2 linked regions of the Prochlorococcus marinus XMU1408 genome follow. Each later gene encodes a partner of the first gene's protein in a complex. Links are inferred from orthologs where the notes say so. Each region holds a gene or a part of one and is shown in the gene's direction. Other genes may lie near its edges.

Region 1 (8,631 bases):
GGTGCAGATTCCAAAATTTCATAAGCCTCTTTTATCGGAAAAGGCTGAGTAAATTCAATATTTACCGCTTCAGAATGGGCTCTAAAAACTGGAACTCTTACACATGTTGCAGTCAATGAAAGCGAAGGATCACCAAGGATTTTTCGAGTTTCATTAACCATTTTCATTTCTTCCTCGCAATAATTATTTGATTGCAAAGGTGAATTATGCAAAAAAAGATTATATGCCAAAGAATATGGAAGAACTTTACTTTTTGGAGTTAATCCATCTAAAACTTCTTGACTTAATTTTTTTAATTCTTCCATTGCCATTGCACCAGCCCCACTTGCAGATTGATAAGTTGAGACAACAATCCGCTTAATAGGAATTCGCCTTGTCAATGGAGCAAGAACCAAAGCTAATAAAATAGTTGTGCAATTAGGATTAGCAATTAACCCTTTATGCTTACTTAAATCGTCAGGGTTGACTTCAGGAACAATCAAAGGAACATCATTTTCCATTCGAAATGCACTTGAATTGTCAATCATCAAAGCTCCCGAGCTGAGAATTGCATCTTTCCACTTACGAGATATAGAACTGCCAGCTGAAGCTAAAATTAAATCTACATTCTTAAAACTCTCTTGAGTTGTTTCTTCAACTTTCAACTCAGTGCCACAAAAATTCTGAATCTCTCCTGCTGAACGATGCGATGCTAGTAAAGTTAATTTATCAATAGGAAAAGATCTCTCTTCAAGCAAAGCTAATAATTCTTTACCCACAGCTCCACTCGATCCAAGGATCGCAACTGTGAGAGGTCTCTCTGGTAGAAGAAATTGTGGGTCCAAACTTGATAAAGAAATTAAAAAGGGTTAACAAAAAAATTTTTCTTATTGGAAAAATCAACAAATAACAAATTTTTCGATGCTTTTTAGGCCACAATAGCTTTGGAAGTGAACTAACGCTTTCTTACGCTAACCAAATTTGAGAATTCCGTTTCAATGAGTGCTGCAAAATTAAAAGTAAAAACCAGTTCAAAACCTAATAGCAGAATTGCTGTAGAGGTAGAGGTTCCCGCAGATCGATGCCAAAATAGTTACAACGAAGCTTTAAGCAAACTCAGCAGATCCATCTCAATCCCTGGGTTTCGAAAAGGTAAAGTCCCAAAAGCAGTGGTGATTCAACAACTGGGAGTCAAAAGAATACAAGCATCCGCATTAGAATCACTTTTACAAACAATATGGACAGAAACATTAGATCAAGAGGGAATTGAACCTTTATGTGAACCAGAACTCGAAGAGGGTTTTGAAACTATGTTGGAAAACTTTAACCCAGAAAAAATTCTTACATTAAAACTTGAAACTGACATATCCCCTATTCCAACTTTAAAAAAATATTCAGGCCTAACTGCAGAAGTAGAGACATTAATATTTGACCCAAAGAAAGTTGATGAACTCATTGAGCAATCCCGCGCTCAACTAGCAACTAAGGTGCCAGTTAGTGATCGTGCCGCAAAAAAAGGAGATATTGCGCTAGTAAGCTTTAAAGGAAGATTCTCAGATGATGGAAGTGAAATTGAAGGTGGAAAAGCAAATTCAATTGAAATAGAACTTGAGGAAGGTCGCATGATCCCTGGATTTATAGAGGGAGTGATTGGAATGAATATCAACGATGAAAAAGTTTTAAAGTGCGAATTTCCTAAGGATTACCATCAAGAAGATGCAAAAGGAAGAAAAGCTGAATTTAATGTCACTCTGGAAGATTTAAAAATCAAAGAGTTACCTGAAGTAAATGATGAATTTGCAAAGCAAGCAAGTGATAAAGACAACTTGGCGGATCTTCGCTCAGATCTTGAAAAAAGGCTTAAAGAAGATAACGATAAAAAACAAGCACAAAATCGACAGGATTCACTTCTTAACGCTTTGGTAGAAGAGCTTGAAGTGGAATTACCAAAAAGTCTTATTGATCAAGAAGTGCGCATAATTGTTGAACAAACAGCTCAAACTTTTGCCCAACAGGGAATTGATGTCAAATCAATGTTTACTCCAGAGCTTGTGAAATCGCTAATGGAGTCTTCAAAAGGCGAAGCAGAGAAAAAACTTCGTCAAAAACTTGCTTTAAATGCTTTGGCGAAATCAGAAAAAATTGAAGTATCAGAAAACGAAATCAATTCAAAGCTTAAAGAAGTAGAGGCTGATATCAAATTTTCAAAGGAACAAAATATCGATGCGAATCGTATAAGAGAGGCTGTTGCTGATGATTTATTACAAGAAAAATTATTTATTTGGCTTGAGGACAATAATACTGTGTTAGAGAAAGCTCCAGACAAAAGTAAATATCAAACCAAGGAGAAAAGTTCTAAAAAGAAAACAACAAAAACAAATAAAGAAAAGAAAAGTTCTAAAACACCCAAATCCTAGATTCTCCGCATAGATTAAAAGTGTTAGCTAACTAAACTTTTAAGTTGATTGAAGCCAAACGTAATCATCCCATTAATAGTTTTTGGAATAACTCCTGTTTGCTTTCTGGACCAGGAGTGCTACCAACAGTAATTGAACAATCAGGTCAAGGAGATCGTGCATTTGATATTTATTCTCGATTACTTCGTGAAAGAATCATCTTTCTAGGAACCGATGTAAACGATCAAGTAGCTGATGCATTGGTAGCCCAAATGCTTTTTTTAGAAGCTGATGACCCAGAAAAAGATATTCAGTTATATATTAATTCCCCTGGAGGATCAGTTACGGCTGGGCTAGCTATTTATGACACCATGCACCAAATCAGTCCTGATGTCATAACAATTTGTTATGGACTTGCAGCAAGCATGGGCGCTTTTCTTCTTTCTGGAGGGACCAAAGGGAAAAGACTTGCATTGCCAAATTCCAGGATAATGATCCATCAACCTCTTGGTGGAGCTCAAGGTCAAGCTGTAGAAATTGAAATTCAAGCAAAAGAAATTCTATACTTAAAAGAGACTCTGAATTCGCTCTTGGCTGAGCATACTGGACAAAATATTGAAAAGATTTCAGAAGACACCGACCGAGACCACTTCCTTTCTCCCGCAGAAGCGGTTGAATATGGCCTGATCGACAAAGTAGTTTCCAATCTCAACTCCATATGAATCATTAAGGAAAGCTGACAAGTCACTAATCCTCAATGATCCTATTAATTGAGACTGAATAATATTCATGATCGGTCTATCAAACCCCTACTTTTTTAAAGAGCTCGATGGCAAAATTTGAGGCCCATCTTAAATGCTCCTTTTGTGGCAAAGCCCAAGACCAGGTGAGGAAACTCATCGCTGGTCCAGGAGTATACATATGCGATGAATGTATCGACTTATGCAACGAAATTTTAGATGAAGAACTAATTGATAATCCAAATCATCAATCAGGAGGACAGTCACAAAGTCGTAAAGCTAAAGCTGCACCAACCAATACCCCTAAACCTGCCCCAACTTTGGCCTCAATACCAAAGCCTATTGAAATTAAAAAGTTTTTAGATGATCAAGTCGTTGGACAAGAACCAGCAAAAAAAATCTTATCTGTCGCTGTCTATAATCACTATAAGAGACTTGCATGGAAAGGAGACGGGTCAGGCGAGACTGATATAACAGCAACAAAATTACAAAAATCTAATATTTTATTAATTGGACCAACCGGATGTGGAAAGACTTTACTGGCGCAAACATTAGCTGAAATGCTTGATGTTCCATTTGCCGTCGCTGATGCAACAACTCTCACTGAAGCCGGATATGTTGGAGAAGATGTAGAAAACATTCTTTTACGTCTGCTTCAAAAAGCAGATATGGATGTGGATTTAGCACAAAGAGGAATAATTTATATCGATGAAATTGACAAAATTGCTAGAAAAAGTGAAAACCCGTCCATCACACGAGATGTCTCAGGAGAAGGAGTCCAACAAGCACTCTTAAAAATGCTCGAGGGTACTGTAGCTAACGTTCCACCCCAAGGAGGAAGAAAGCATCCATATCATGACTCTATTCAAATTGATACAAGCCAAATACTCTTCATATGTGGTGGAGCATTTGTTGGTCTAGAAGATGTAGTTCAAAAAAGACTTGGAAAAAATTCAATAGGTTTCATACCAAATGAAAGTAGAGCTAGAACTAAATCCAATCGGGATCGTACAGGGGGAGACTTAATCAATGATTTAGAACCTGATGATCTTGTGAAATATGGTCTAATCCCAGAATTTATTGGAAGAATGCCTGTTAGTGCAATATTAGAACCATTAAATGCAAAAGCACTTGAATCTATTCTCACAGAGCCTCGAGATGCCCTAGTGAAACAATTTAGAACCTTATTAAGTATGGATGATGTAGAACTTTCATTTGACGAAGACGCTGTTGAAGCAATTGCACTAGAAGCTTATAAAAGAAAAACTGGTGCAAGAGCTTTAAGAGGAATTGTTGAGGAAATTATGCTAGATCTTATGTATAGTCTTCCATCTCAAACCAAGATTAAAAGTTTCAACATAACAAAAACAATGGTCGATGAAATTACAGGTGGAAAAGTTGTTCCTCTCTTATCAAATGAAAAAAGAATCGTTAAGGAATCTGCCTAAATTAAATAAAATTTTTAATAATTTTTTGAATTTTAACTAAAAAAATATAAAATTTTCAAAAATAAAATTCGTCAAGATTCTAATCAATGACTGATAACTTACATTATGATCAAATAAATAAAGATTAAATCCTTATATATGTTTCATTGCAAATGATAAAAGCTTATGAACCTTTACACCATAAATATAGGCCTTCACGCTTTGACGAGCTTGTTGGCCAAGACCCAATTACTTCTACATTAAAACAGGCTCTAACTAGTAATCGAATTGCCCCTGCTTATATATTTTCTGGACCTAGAGGCACAGGTAAAACCTCAAGTGCAAGAATTTTTGCAAAGTCTTTAAATTGCTTAAAAAGTGTAAAAGCCACAACAGTACCTTGCGGTGAATGTGAACTCTGTCAAGGCATTAACTCAGGCAATGCATTAGATATCATTGAAATTGATGCAGCTTCAAATACAGGTGTCGAAAATATTCGTGAATTAATAGAAAGAGCAAGATTTGCTCCTGTAAAAGCTAGGTGGAAAGTTTATGTGATAGATGAATGCCATATGCTTTCAACTGCAGCTTTTAATGCACTTCTTAAAACATTAGAAGAACCACCTCCACAAGTCGTATTTATTCTTGCCACAACTGATCCTCAACGCGTTCTACCTACAATTCTTAGTAGATGTATGCGTTTTGACTTTAGAAGAATAAGTCTAAATGATTTAAAAAATCATTTAAGCAAAATTGCTACCAAAGAAGGTATTCTGATCAACGAAGAAGCAATATTATTGATCGCTAAGCACTCACAAGGGGGACTAAGAGATGCAGAGAGTTTGCTTGATCAAGTCAGCTTATTTCCCCCACCAATAACTCAAGCAAACATCATAAATCTTATAGGGGCTGTTCCTGAAGAAGAATTAATTCAATTAGCCAAATCACTTATAAATAAAGATCCAAATTCTATTTTAGAAACTTGCAATAGCTTAATTAATAAAGGAAAAGAACCTAATGCTATCTTGCAAGGAATAGCATCTATATTAAGAGACCTAGTTATTAAAAAAGTTGCTAATAATAACAATGAATTATGCAATATATCTCAAGAAAATAGTGAAGGCTTAAAAGCCCTGGCTAATTCAACTGATCTTAATCAAATACTTAATCTTCAAGCAAAGTTAAAAGGATCTGAAAATTTTATCAGAAGTAGTAATCAACCAAAATTATGGCTAGAAATACAGTTACTTGGAATGATGTCATATGAAACTTCAAAAGAAAAAAATACAATTAAGCAATCATTTCTTGAACAAAAGAAATCAAAAGATTCAGAAGTAGTCAATTCAAACAAAATATCTGAAGAAATTAATTCAAATAGAAATCAACAAATGACTCAAGAAATATTTACTAAAAAAGAATCACAACTAAACGATGAAAAAAATAATCTTGATGATATTTGGGAAAAAGTAATAGCAATGCTAGAACTACCTTCAACAAAAATGCTACTTTCTCAACAAGCAAAATTAATCAATTTAAACTCAGAGTCTGCTGAAATAGCTATCTCTGGGAAATGGATAAATATGATTCAAAGTCGAAAAAATCTTATTGAAGATGCTTTTTTCAAAGCCAGAGGATCTTCAACAAAAATTATTTTAATACAGCAAAAAGATAAATCATCAACTACAAAAGTTGATAAAGATATTTCTAAAAAAATAGAAAAAAAAGATAGTTTAACAACTAATGCTGAAAGTAAAAAAATTGATTTGGACAAAAAAAGATCTATACAAGAAAAAGATACTTTAGATCAAGACTCTATCGATAAAAAAGCCAAACAATTTGCTGAATTTTTTAATGGGGAAATTGTAAATCTTGAATAATACAATTAGTAAATTAAGAGCCAGAATGATTGGTCTTCTCCCAAATTAAACTCTTAGGAAATAATGACATCTTAAAAACTATAAAAGGTATAACGATGAACCAATGCGAAAGATAAATTGTTGCTCCAAGTACATTTATAAAATTAGGTGATGGTAATTTCGGACCTTCACTTTTTGCAGAGCAACCTTTCCAATAGGCTAAACTAGAAATACCAAATGCGACTATAGATAAGGGCCAAAATAATGGCATTTCAAATAAAATAATAGAAAAAAGAAGGTCTATAAATGATACAACTGGTAAGACATATTGTAATAAGAAAAAGCAAGTCAAGTCTAATTTCTTTAAATTGGTAAGGCGATTAGAAATTAATAATGGCCAATAATCAAAAAATCTTTGAAGTCCTCCTTCAGCCCATCTTTTTCTCTGTCGAAAAAGAGCCGAAACTGAGTCAACTGCTTCCTCTTGAACAGGGGGATCCCACATTATTACAATAGGAGATCTAGTTAATAAAAAACGGAAGCTTAAATCTAAATCATCAGTGATAGTTTGTTCATTAAAACCTCCACAACTATCTAGAACTTTCCGATTTATTAATTGACCATTACCTCTTAATTCAGCAACCCCTCCGGTAGCAAGTCTACCTCTCTGAATAACAGCGTCCATTGCCATCTCCATTGCTTGATAAGAAGAAATTTGATTCAATTCACAATTGATAACTGCTTTTCTTAATTGAACGGCAGACCAACCACCATGCAAAGCAAGAGTTATAGCTCTAATTAATACATTGCTCTGTAGTTGTGCATCAGCATCTAGTATAAATAACCACTCTCCTTTGGTTTTTTTTAATACAGAGTTAAGCGCTCCTGATTTTCCACCACCACTCATTCTTGTTCGACTGAATATATTTATATTAGAAAATTTTTCACTTAATTGTTTTAATAAATTAGGTGTATTATCTTGACTTCCATCATCAATTATCCAAAGAGATATTTTCTCTTCAGGATATTCAATTGATAAAAGTCTGGTAACTAATCTCTCTATTACATTTTCTTCATCACGTGCAGCAACCAATACATCAACGGTTGGGAGGGATTCATAAAATTTTTCATCCTTAATTATCTGTTCATTTTGTAATTGATAATTGTCTCTCCGATCTCTTAAAACGACTTGCAACCCATATCCCCCCAAGATAAAAGCCAGAGTTATTGATGGGAATAAATTCTTGGCAGGTTCAAGCAAATGGGGAAAGATACCTACAAAAGCACAGCAAATCAGAAACAATATTGACTTAGTGCGTCGGTTTTCTCCACTAATTTTGGCTAAAGCCATGGAGTAATCCCTTTATCAACTAATAACTCTAAGTTGCTGTCATCACTAAGGCAAAAATCCATATTTTGTTTTTGGGTAATAATGGGAGAGAATTTGTTTAGTAGTCCACCCATTTTTTGCTAACTCTATAGCCCCAGACTGCGACATTCCGGCTCCATGTCCAAAACCGCCTCCGGAAAAAAGCCATTTACCTTCTTTAATTTCTTTAACAACAAATAACGTGCTTGGCAATTGTCTAAGAACACGTCGAATCTCATCAAGATTGAGCAAAATTTCTGAGCCAGAATTTCCTTCAAGTTTCAAAGCAGTAACTCTTCCACTCTTTCCTCGTCTTATAGCCTTAATTTTTGTTGGGTAAAAAGAACTAGAAACTTTTTGAGCTTTATTTAATTGTTTGGATATCTGCAAGGAATCTAAAGTTCTATTCCATCTGAATAGTGGGTGGCTAGAACCAAAGGCCTCAGAGTCAGAGAATAAAAAAGATTTCAAATGTTTTTCATTTGATAAAGGTAAATTAACTGAACTAGACCAAGATTTTGGTCCATCCAAACGCATTTTCAAATAAGGAACTGGATCAGTTGACCATGCTTCGTCAACAGATGCCATGACACCTCCATTTGTAGCATGATAAACAGTATTTATTGGCTGTTGATCCCAAGTAAGAATTTTACCAGCAGTTTTTTTAATAGCTGTTTTAATTTTGTTATTGGCTTTAGAAGGGTCCTTATAAACCTGACATTGTGTATCACTACAGAGATTGTATCCATCAACTTTGAATCGATGACTATTAGCTATTGCCCATGTTCTTGCTAGCACTGCTTGAGCTGCCAGAGCTGCTTCAGGAGACTTAGAGCCAATCTCATAAGGAACAACCCCTTTGAG
Region 2 (8,549 bases), on another replicon or contig:
ATCCATTGAGTAATAAAAGGTTCATTTTCTCTTGCAAGTTTGCCTAAAACTTCATCATCAACAGGAACATCTCTCCATCCTTGGGAGGTTAACCCTAAATACTCAGCCTCCTCCTCACATATTTTTCTAGCTAATTCTCTATTCTTTAGATCTTTAGGCATAAAAATCATACCTATTCCTGATGATTCGGGTTCGCATTGTCTGGCTATTTCCCAAACCTGCTGTAAATATGACCATGGAATTTCGCATAAAATTCCAGCACCATCTCCTGAATCACTATCTCCCCCACATCCTCCTCTGTGCTCCATACAGCTGAGACCACGTAATGCTTGAGACAAGACCCAATGATTTTGCTTGCCCTCGACGCTAGCTATGAAGCCAACCCCACAAGAATCTTTTTCCCCAGAAAAGGCATCTGGATAGGTGCTATCGCAATAAGGCCAATTTGATCTTGAGAGTCGTTGATGCATGTTTTTTAACTTACTATTTTTTCTTTTCTTGCAAAAGTGCTATCGGTAAGTTTTGAAATAGATGGATTAGATTGATTTGATAGTTCCTAGAGTTACATCTTAAACATTTTTGTCGACTATCAAGTTTTTTATTCAATACTTTCTTAAAATATTTGTTTCTTATGCTTAAACCTGAATAAAAATAAAGTATTAATTGAAAAAAATACTAATTTGGGTGCTTGACCAAGTAATCTGGTGAATTGTTGAATCTGGTCAAACCTAGACCAAATATAAAATTAATGCCAACCATTCAACAGTTGATAAGAACAGAGCGAAAGACTCTAAAAACAAAGACAAAATCTCCTGCTTTGCGAGGTTGCCCAGAAAGGAGAGGAGTCTGCACTAGGGTTTACACCTCTACTCCCAAAAAACCTAACTCTGCTCTCAGAAAAGTTGCTCGTGTCAGATTAACTTCTGGATTTGAAGTTACTGCTTATATCGGCGGTATCGGTCACAACCTTCAAGAGCACTCTGTGGTTTTGCTTAGAGGAGGAAGAGTTAAGGATCTGCCAGGAGTGAGATATCACATAGTGAGAGGAACTCTTGATACCGCTGGAGTTAAAGACCGAAAACAGTCAAGATCAAAATATGGAGCTAAATCTCCTAAGGAATAAAAACCAATATTGATTCATTGAATTTCCCCCTTATACAACTCTAATTTCATGTCAAGAAGAAACGCAGCAGAAAAAAGACCTGTTCTCCCTGATCCACAGTTCAATAATCGTTTGGCAAGTATGATGGTCCATCGATTGATGAAGCACGGTAAGAAATCAACAGCTCAAAAAATTCTTTCTGATGCCTTTGGTTTGATCAACGAGCGAACAGGTTCAGACCCGATTGAGTTATTCGAAACAGCAGTGAAAAATGTCACACCTCTTGTTGAAGTTAGAGCTAGAAGGGTAGGAGGCGCTACATACCAAGTTCCAATGGAAGTTCGTCAGGAAAGAGGAATCGCTATGGCCCTTAGATGGTTAGTAAATTTCTCCAGATCAAGAAATGGTAGGAGTATGTCCCATAAGCTCGCAGGGGAGCTTATGGATGCTGCTAATGAAGCTGGAAACGCAGTGAGAAAGAGGGAAGAGACACATAAGATGGCAGAAGCAAATAAAGCTTTTGCTCATTATCGCTATTGATTTTGGTCAAAATTTTCTATTTAAATCATCAAAATATTTCATTTTGAGCATGCTGAGTTGTAGAGTCCAGGCGCATTTTAAAGCCCTTTAGTCGGAGTATTTTCTGTGGCACGCGCCTTTCCTTTGGAACGAGTTAGAAATATCGGAATTGCGGCACATATTGATGCTGGTAAAACAACTTGCACTGAAAGAATTCTTTTCTATTCAGGCGTTGTACACAAAATGGGTGAAGTTCATGATGGTGCTGCAGTTACTGATTGGATGGCTCAAGAGAGAGAAAGAGGAATAACCATTACTGCTGCTGCAATTTCAACCACATGGGACGATCATCGTATAAATATTATTGATACTCCTGGTCACGTTGACTTCACCATTGAAGTTGAACGCTCTATGAGGGTTCTCGATGGAGTTATTGCTGTGTTTTGTGCGGTTGGCGGAGTTCAACCTCAATCTGAAACAGTTTGGCGCCAAGCAGATAGGTATTCCGTTCCAAGAATGGTATTTGTCAATAAAATGGATAGAACCGGGGCGGATTTCCTAAAGGTTCACGGTCAAATTAAAGATAGATTAAAAGCAAACGCGGTTCCTATTCAGTTACCTATTGGAGCTGAAAATGATCTAAAGGGAATTATTGATCTTGTTGAAAACAAAGCATTCATTTATAAAGATGATCTAGGAAAAGATATTGAACAGACAGAAGTCCCTTCAGACATGGTTGATTTAGTTTCTGATTGGCGCTCTCGGTTGATGGAATCAATAGCTGAGACTGATGAGGAATTACTTGATGCGTTTCTAGAAAATGGTGAGTTAACAATTGAACAACTCAAAGGGGGTATTAGGGAAGGAGTTCTTAAACATGGCTTAGTGCCCATGCTATGTGGTTCAGCTTTTAAAAATAAAGGGGTTCAATTATTACTTGATGCTGTAGTTAATTATCTTCCTGCTCCTGTTGATGTTCCTCCTATTCAGGGTTTGCTTCCCAATGGAAAAGAAGCTGTTAGGCCTTCCGATGATAGTGCTCCATTTAGCGCGCTTGCATTCAAGGTAATGGCTGATCCTTATGGCAAATTAACGTTTGTTCGTATGTATTCCGGTGTCCTTGAAAAAGGAAGTTATGTTTTAAACTCAACTAAGGATGCAAAAGAGAGAATATCCAGGTTGATAATTTTGAAAGCTGATGATCGTGAGGAAGTCGATGAATTAAGAGCTGGAGATTTGGGTGCTGTGCTTGGTCTGAAAAATACAACAACGGGGGATACTTTATGTGCTTCTGAAGATGCAATTGTTCTTGAGACTCTATATATCCCTGAACCAGTTATTTCAGTTGCGGTAGAACCCAAGACTAAGAGTGATATGGAAAAGCTAGGGAAAGCGCTAACATCTCTCTCTGAAGAAGATCCAACTTTCAGAGTTAGTACTGACCAAGAGACAAATCAAACTGTGATTGCAGGTATGGGTGAACTTCACTTAGAGATTTTGGTGGATCGTATGTTGAGAGAATTTAAGGTAGAGGCAAATATTGGGGCACCTCAAGTTTCTTATAGAGAAACGATTAGAGCCAGCTCTTCAGGTGAAGGAAAGTTTGCGAGACAAACAGGCGGTAAAGGGCAGTATGGTCATGTTGTTATTGAAGTTGAGCCAGGTGAACCAGGAACTGGTTTTGAGTTTGTCAATAAAATAGTTGGTGGTTCTGTTCCAAAAGAATATATAAAACCTGCGGAATCAGGAATGAAAGAAACATGTGAGTCAGGTGTAATTGCTGGCTATCCTTTAATTGATGTAAAAGTTACATTGGTTGATGGCTCTTATCATGATGTTGACTCATCAGAGATGGCTTTCAAAATTGCTGGATCAATGGCTTTCAAAGATGGAATCAAGAAGTGCAATCCTGTCCTTCTAGAACCTATGATGAAAGTTGAGGTAGAAGTGCCTGAGGACTTCCTAGGCTCTATAATTGGAGATCTGTCCTCTAGACGAGGTCAGGTTGAAGGTCAATCCATCGACGATGGACAATCCAAAGTCCAGGCAAAAGTGCCATTAGCCGAAATGTTTGGCTATGCCACTCAACTCCGATCAATGACTCAAGGTCGGGGTATTTTCTCAATGGAGTTCAGCACCTACGAGGAAGTTCCTCGTAATGTTGCTGAAGCAATTATCTCCAAGAATCAGGGCAATTCCTGATCTCTAAAATTTACTAACCAATCCCCGATTCTTTAAAAAAATGGCTCGCGAGAAGTTTGAGAGGAACAAACCTCACGTCAACATAGGTACTATTGGCCACGTTGACCATGGCAAAACAACACTTACTGCTGCTATCACAAAGGTTTTAGCCAAAAAAGGTCAAGCCGAAGCGCAAGATTACGCTGAAATTGATGGAGCGCCAGAAGAGCGTGAACGCGGTATCACAATCAACACTGCTCACGTTGAATATGAAACTGATGGTAGGCATTACGCGCATGTTGATTGCCCAGGTCACGCTGATTATGTAAAAAACATGATTACAGGTGCTGCTCAGATGGATGGTGCAATTCTTGTAGTGGCCGCCACCGATGGAGCAATGGCACAAACAAAAGAACATATTCTTTTGGCCAAGCAGGTTGGTGTCCCAGCATTAGTCGTTGCACTAAACAAATGCGACATGGTTGATGACGAAGAAATGATAGAACTTGTAGAAATGGAGATACGTGAACTTCTAACAAGTTATGACTTCCCTGGCGATGACATCCCTGTTGTTCAAGTTTCAGGATTAAAAGCTATCGAAGGAGAAGCAGATTGGGAGACAAAAATTGATGAATTGATGACTGCTGTTGATTCTTCCATTCCAGAGCCAGAACGAGAAGTAGATAAGCCTTTCTTAATGGCTGTTGAGGATGTTTTCTCTATTACTGGTCGTGGAACAGTTGCTACTGGACGAATTGAGAGAGGAAAAGTAACAGTGGGAGAAGAGGTTGAAATTGTAGGAATTAGAGATACAAGACTTACAACCGTTACTGGTGTAGAGATGTTTAGAAAGCTGCTTGATGAAGGTATGGCAGGAGATAACGTTGGTCTGTTATTAAGGGGTATCCAGAAAGAAGATATTGAAAGAGGAATGGTTCTTGTTAAAAAGGGATCCATCACTCCTCATACGAAATTTGAGGGTGAGGTGTATGTATTGAAAAAAGAGGAGGGTGGTCGTCATACCCCATTCTTCGCAGGTTATCGTCCTCAGTTTTATATTCGTACTACTGATGTAACTGGTCAAATCACAGCATTCACCTCTGATGATGGCAGTAATGTTGAAATGGTTATGCCTGGTGACAGGATAAAAATGACAGGGGAATTGATAGCCCCTGTTGCTATAGAACAAGGTATGAGATTCGCTATTCGTGAAGGTGGACGCACCATTGGTGCCGGAGTTGTTTCTAAAATTATTGAATAAATGATTTAGAGGATGACTTGTAATCTAATCAGGTCATCCTCTAAATTAAATAAACAAATGAACAACTAGTTCATTTTCAAAAGAACCTTGAAAACCTAATTAGCTTTTGGTAATTCCATTATGTCAACTGCAATTGCACAGCAAAAAATACGCATACGCCTAAAGGCTTTTGATAGAAGAATGCTTGATTTGTCTTGCGATAAAATAATTGAGACTGCAGACACAACAGCTGCTTCAGCAATAGGGCCTATTCCACTTCCTACAAAGAGAAAAATATATTGTGTTCTTCGTTCTCCTCATGTTGATAAAGATTCAAGAGAGCATTTTGAGACAAGAACACATAGAAGAATTATCGATATTTACAGCCCTTCCGCAAAGACTATAGACGCTCTAATGAAGTTGGACCTTCCCAGTGGAGTAGATATAGAAGTTAAGCTCTAGGTCTTTTTCTCTCAAACCAGAGATTGATTATCTAGGATAGGTGAAATTCGCAATACCCATTTGAGCGAACTTTCAGTTAGGGAGCTACCACTTTTCCCATTGCCTGAGGTTGTGCTTTTTCCTCAGGAATACTTGCCGCTGCATATTTTTGAGACTCGTTACAGGGTTATGCTTCAATCTGTTTTGAAATCAGATAGCCGTTTTGGAGTTGTTAGATGGGATCCAATTGCAAAAAAAATGGCAGATGTTGGTTGTTGTGCTGAAATCATTAAGCATCAAACATCACAAGATGGCAGAAGTAATATTGTTACTATTGGTCAGCAAAGATTCCGAATCTTAGAAATTATTAGTGAAACTCCTTTTATAAACGCTTTAGTTAGCTGGGTTGATGACGAACAAATTTCAGATCAAACCAAATTATCGGAACTAAAGGACTCAGTTTCCATTGCGCTAAAGGATGTAGTTTCACTTACCTCAAAACTAACTGAGTCTGAAAAGGCACTTCCTGACTCTTTGCCAGATATTCCAAGAGAATTATCTTTTTGGATAGCTGCTCATCTTGGAGGACCTGTGGCAAGTGAACAGCAAAACTTATTAGAATTAACGAACACATATCACCGCTTGGAAAGAGAATATGAACTTCTTGATCACACTAGAAGACAACTAGCTGCCAGAACTGCTTTAAAAGATACCTTTTCAAATGCTGATCAAGCCAACAATTAAATCATGCAATGGATATTTATTTTTACATTTATTGGGCTTATTCTATTAATTCTAAGTGTTTTTTGGCTTAGAAAAAGTCGTAAATATGAGTCGGTAAATAGTGTTGCATCCTCCTATGATGCCTGGACTAATGATCGTTTATTAGAAAAACTTTGGGGTGAGCATATTCATCTTGGCTTTTATGAAAAACCTCGATTAAAAAAAGATTTTAGGAAAGCTAAGATTGATTTTGTACATGAATTAGTTCATTGGAGTGGTTTGAATAAATTACCCAAAGGTTCAAGGATATTAGATGTAGGATGTGGAATAGGTGGAAGTGCAAGAATATTGTCTAATGATTATGGATTTGATGTTATTGGTATTTCTATAAGCTCAGAACAAATAAAAAGAGCAAATGAATTAACAACTAATAAGGATTATTGTCGTTTTGAGGTGATGAATGCACTTGACTTGAAATTCGAAAAAAGTACCTTTGATGGAGTTTGGAGCGTTGAAGCTGGGCCCCATATTTTTGATAAACAAAAGTTTGCAGATGAGATGCTAAGAGTTTTGCGTCCTGGTGGCGTTCTTGCAATTGCAGATTGGAATCAAAGAGATCCAAGCAAGTATCGGTTTAATTTCTTTGAGAAGTTCATTATGAATCAATTATTGATTCAATGGACTCATCCTGAATTTTCAAGTATTGAGGGATTCAAAAATAACTTATTAAATAGTCCTTATTGTGGAAGTTCAGTAGAGGCAGCAAATTGGACAAAATATACTATTCAATCTTGGAATGAATCTATATATGAAGGGTTTAGAAGACCTATCCCTATTTTGAAATTAGGCCTAAGAACTTTTATAAAAGCATTTAGAGAAATCCCAACCATATTAATGATGAGATGGGCTTTCTCAAGGGGTTTGATGAGGTTTGGAGTATTTAAATCGAGAGGGTAAATTACTCAGCTTCTGAGCTGAAATAGCATCCAAAATTTATTATTTGATTACAAAGATTAGATAACTCTTCAGTAATTTTTTCAAATTCTTTTTTATTAGAGTTATTTAAATCTAGATCTATGAAAAACACGTATTCTCCTAGTTCTCTTTTAGAAGGACGAGATTCAATTCTACTCATATTGAGACCTAGATCTGCTATGCAATTCAGTGCCTCTAGTAATGCTCCTGGAGTATTTGATTTTAGTGAAAAGGCCATACTTGCTTTATTTCCATCTTCTTTAATGTTGTTCTTACTTAGAAGAACAAATCTAGTACAATTCCCTTCAATATCATTAATAGGATAAGCCAGAATATTGAGTTCTTCACTTGCATCTTTTGATCCTATTGCAGCTCTAAATGAGCTGCCTTTGACCATCCTTATTGCTTCTGCAGTTGAATTAGTTGGCAAATGAACTGCATTGGGAATATTGTCGTTTAACCACTGGCTGCATTGAGCTAATGCTTGAGGATGAGAGAGGACCTCTGAAATAGTTGAGATTGATCCGCTACTCATTAATGAATGTTTGATGGGAAGAACCAGTGCTCTATGAATCAATAGATTTTTATGTCTCCATAGAGAATCTAATGTTGAGGTAACTCCCCCTTCAACTGAATTTTCAATTGGAACTACAGCTGCTTCGCAAAGATTATTTGCAAGATTATCTACAACAGACCTTAAGCCTTTGCATGGTATAAATGTTGGAGATGTAAGCTTTTCTAAGGCTGCCAGGGCTTTAGCGGCCTTCTCAGCGTATGTTCCTTTAGGTCCAAGATAGGCCACTCGAATTGACATTAGATAATAAAAAGGGGGTAAATGCCGATAAGATCATGCTGAGCAAGCTTTTGATAATGTCTCTGGCCTTTAAAGCACGACAAAAAATTGATCTAGTTGTTCAAGATAATGCAGAGCAACTACCTGATTATCTCTTACAACAGGAAAGAGTTGTAGGAGCAATGCTTGATTCTAAAAAATTGACTCCTTTAGGGCCAGGTAGTTTTAAGTATGAGGTTACAAGTTTTCAAGTTTTTCAACTTCAAATAAACCCAGTCGTGTCTATAGGTGTAGAAAATACTCATGGCAAAATTAGAATGTTTGTCACTGAAAGTCACTTAGATGGTTTGGGCTTTGTTGATGATTTTGAATTAACTTTAGATGCAATTCTTGAGGCCAAAACGTCAGGTCTTGAAGGTGAAGCGCTTTTAGGTGTAACTGTAAGTCAACCTCCTTTGTTAAAATTGATCCCTCCAAAAATGCTCGAGTCAACTGGACAATCAATATTGAACGGAATTTTGTTAGGAATTAAGGCAAGGGTTGGCAAGCAGTTGATTGTGGATTTTCAAAATTGG

What was found.
Region 2: the proteins of tig (region 1) and rpsG are in contact, whole or in part, in a crystal structure (PDB 3GTY), measured with the Thermotoga maritima proteins. The link is inferred for Prochlorococcus marinus XMU1408 from one-to-one orthologs. Residues at the interface, in WP_004081061.1 of Thermotoga maritima: Glu122, Val124, Val129, Leu130, Tyr133, Glu188, Gly259, Ile262, Tyr263, Glu266, Ser270, Glu273, Gln274, Glu277, Arg308, Gln311, Ile312, Ser315, Tyr316, Glu325, Arg329, Arg336, Leu363, Phe366, Trp367, Arg373, Leu377, Arg381, Leu384, Glu387; in WP_004081843.1 of Thermotoga maritima: Lys34, Lys52, Lys55, Glu59, Arg62, Gln63, Glu66, Asn67, Lys69, Val71, Arg95, Ala109, Lys110, Lys111, Gly112, Arg113, Pro114, Glu117, Glu121, Ile124, Ala125, Tyr127, Asn128, Asn129, Thr130, Gly131, Lys135, Asp139, Arg142, Met143.

The regions. Positions count from the first base shown.
Region 1 is NZ_QJUE01000007.1:20,999-29,629, forward strand. The notes cover bases 199-3,186. They hold tig (trigger factor), read left to right. Parts: upstream 199-977; coding sequence 978-2,396; downstream 2,397-3,186. Other genes in these bases: DNJ73_RS09240 (aspartate-semialdehyde dehydrogenase), read right to left, coding at 199-824; clpP (ATP-dependent Clp endopeptidase proteolytic subunit ClpP), read left to right, coding at 2,441-3,097. Outside these bases: more of DNJ73_RS09240, read right to left, coding at 1-198; ATP-dependent Clp protease ATP-binding subunit ClpX, read left to right, coding at 3,205-4,563; DNJ73_RS09260 (DNA polymerase III subunit gamma/tau), read left to right, coding at 4,716-6,419; DNJ73_RS09265 (glycosyltransferase), read right to left, coding at 6,433-7,749; DNJ73_RS09270 (SpoIID/LytB domain-containing protein), read right to left, coding at 7,795-8,631. UniProt on the Bacillus subtilis protein: Involved in protein export. Acts as a chaperone by maintaining the newly synthesized protein in an open conformation. Functions as a peptidyl-prolyl cis-trans isomerase.
Region 2 is NZ_QJUE01000005.1:350,547-359,095, reverse strand. The notes cover bases 1-2,906. They hold rpsG (30S ribosomal protein S7), read left to right. Parts: upstream 1-1,171; coding sequence 1,172-1,642; downstream 1,643-2,906. Other genes in these bases: fusA (elongation factor G), read left to right, coding at 1,748-2,906; rpsL (30S ribosomal protein S12), read left to right, coding at 749-1,123; gltB (glutamate synthase large subunit), read right to left, coding at 1-470. Outside these bases: more of fusA, read left to right, coding at 2,907-3,823; tuf (elongation factor Tu), read left to right, coding at 3,864-5,063; rpsJ (30S ribosomal protein S10), read left to right, coding at 5,184-5,504; DNJ73_RS08340 (LON peptidase substrate-binding domain-containing protein), read left to right, coding at 5,565-6,227; DNJ73_RS08335 (methyltransferase domain-containing protein), read left to right, coding at 6,231-7,163; pheA (prephenate dehydratase), read right to left, coding at 7,165-7,995; DNJ73_RS08325 (DUF1997 domain-containing protein), read left to right, coding at 8,052-8,549.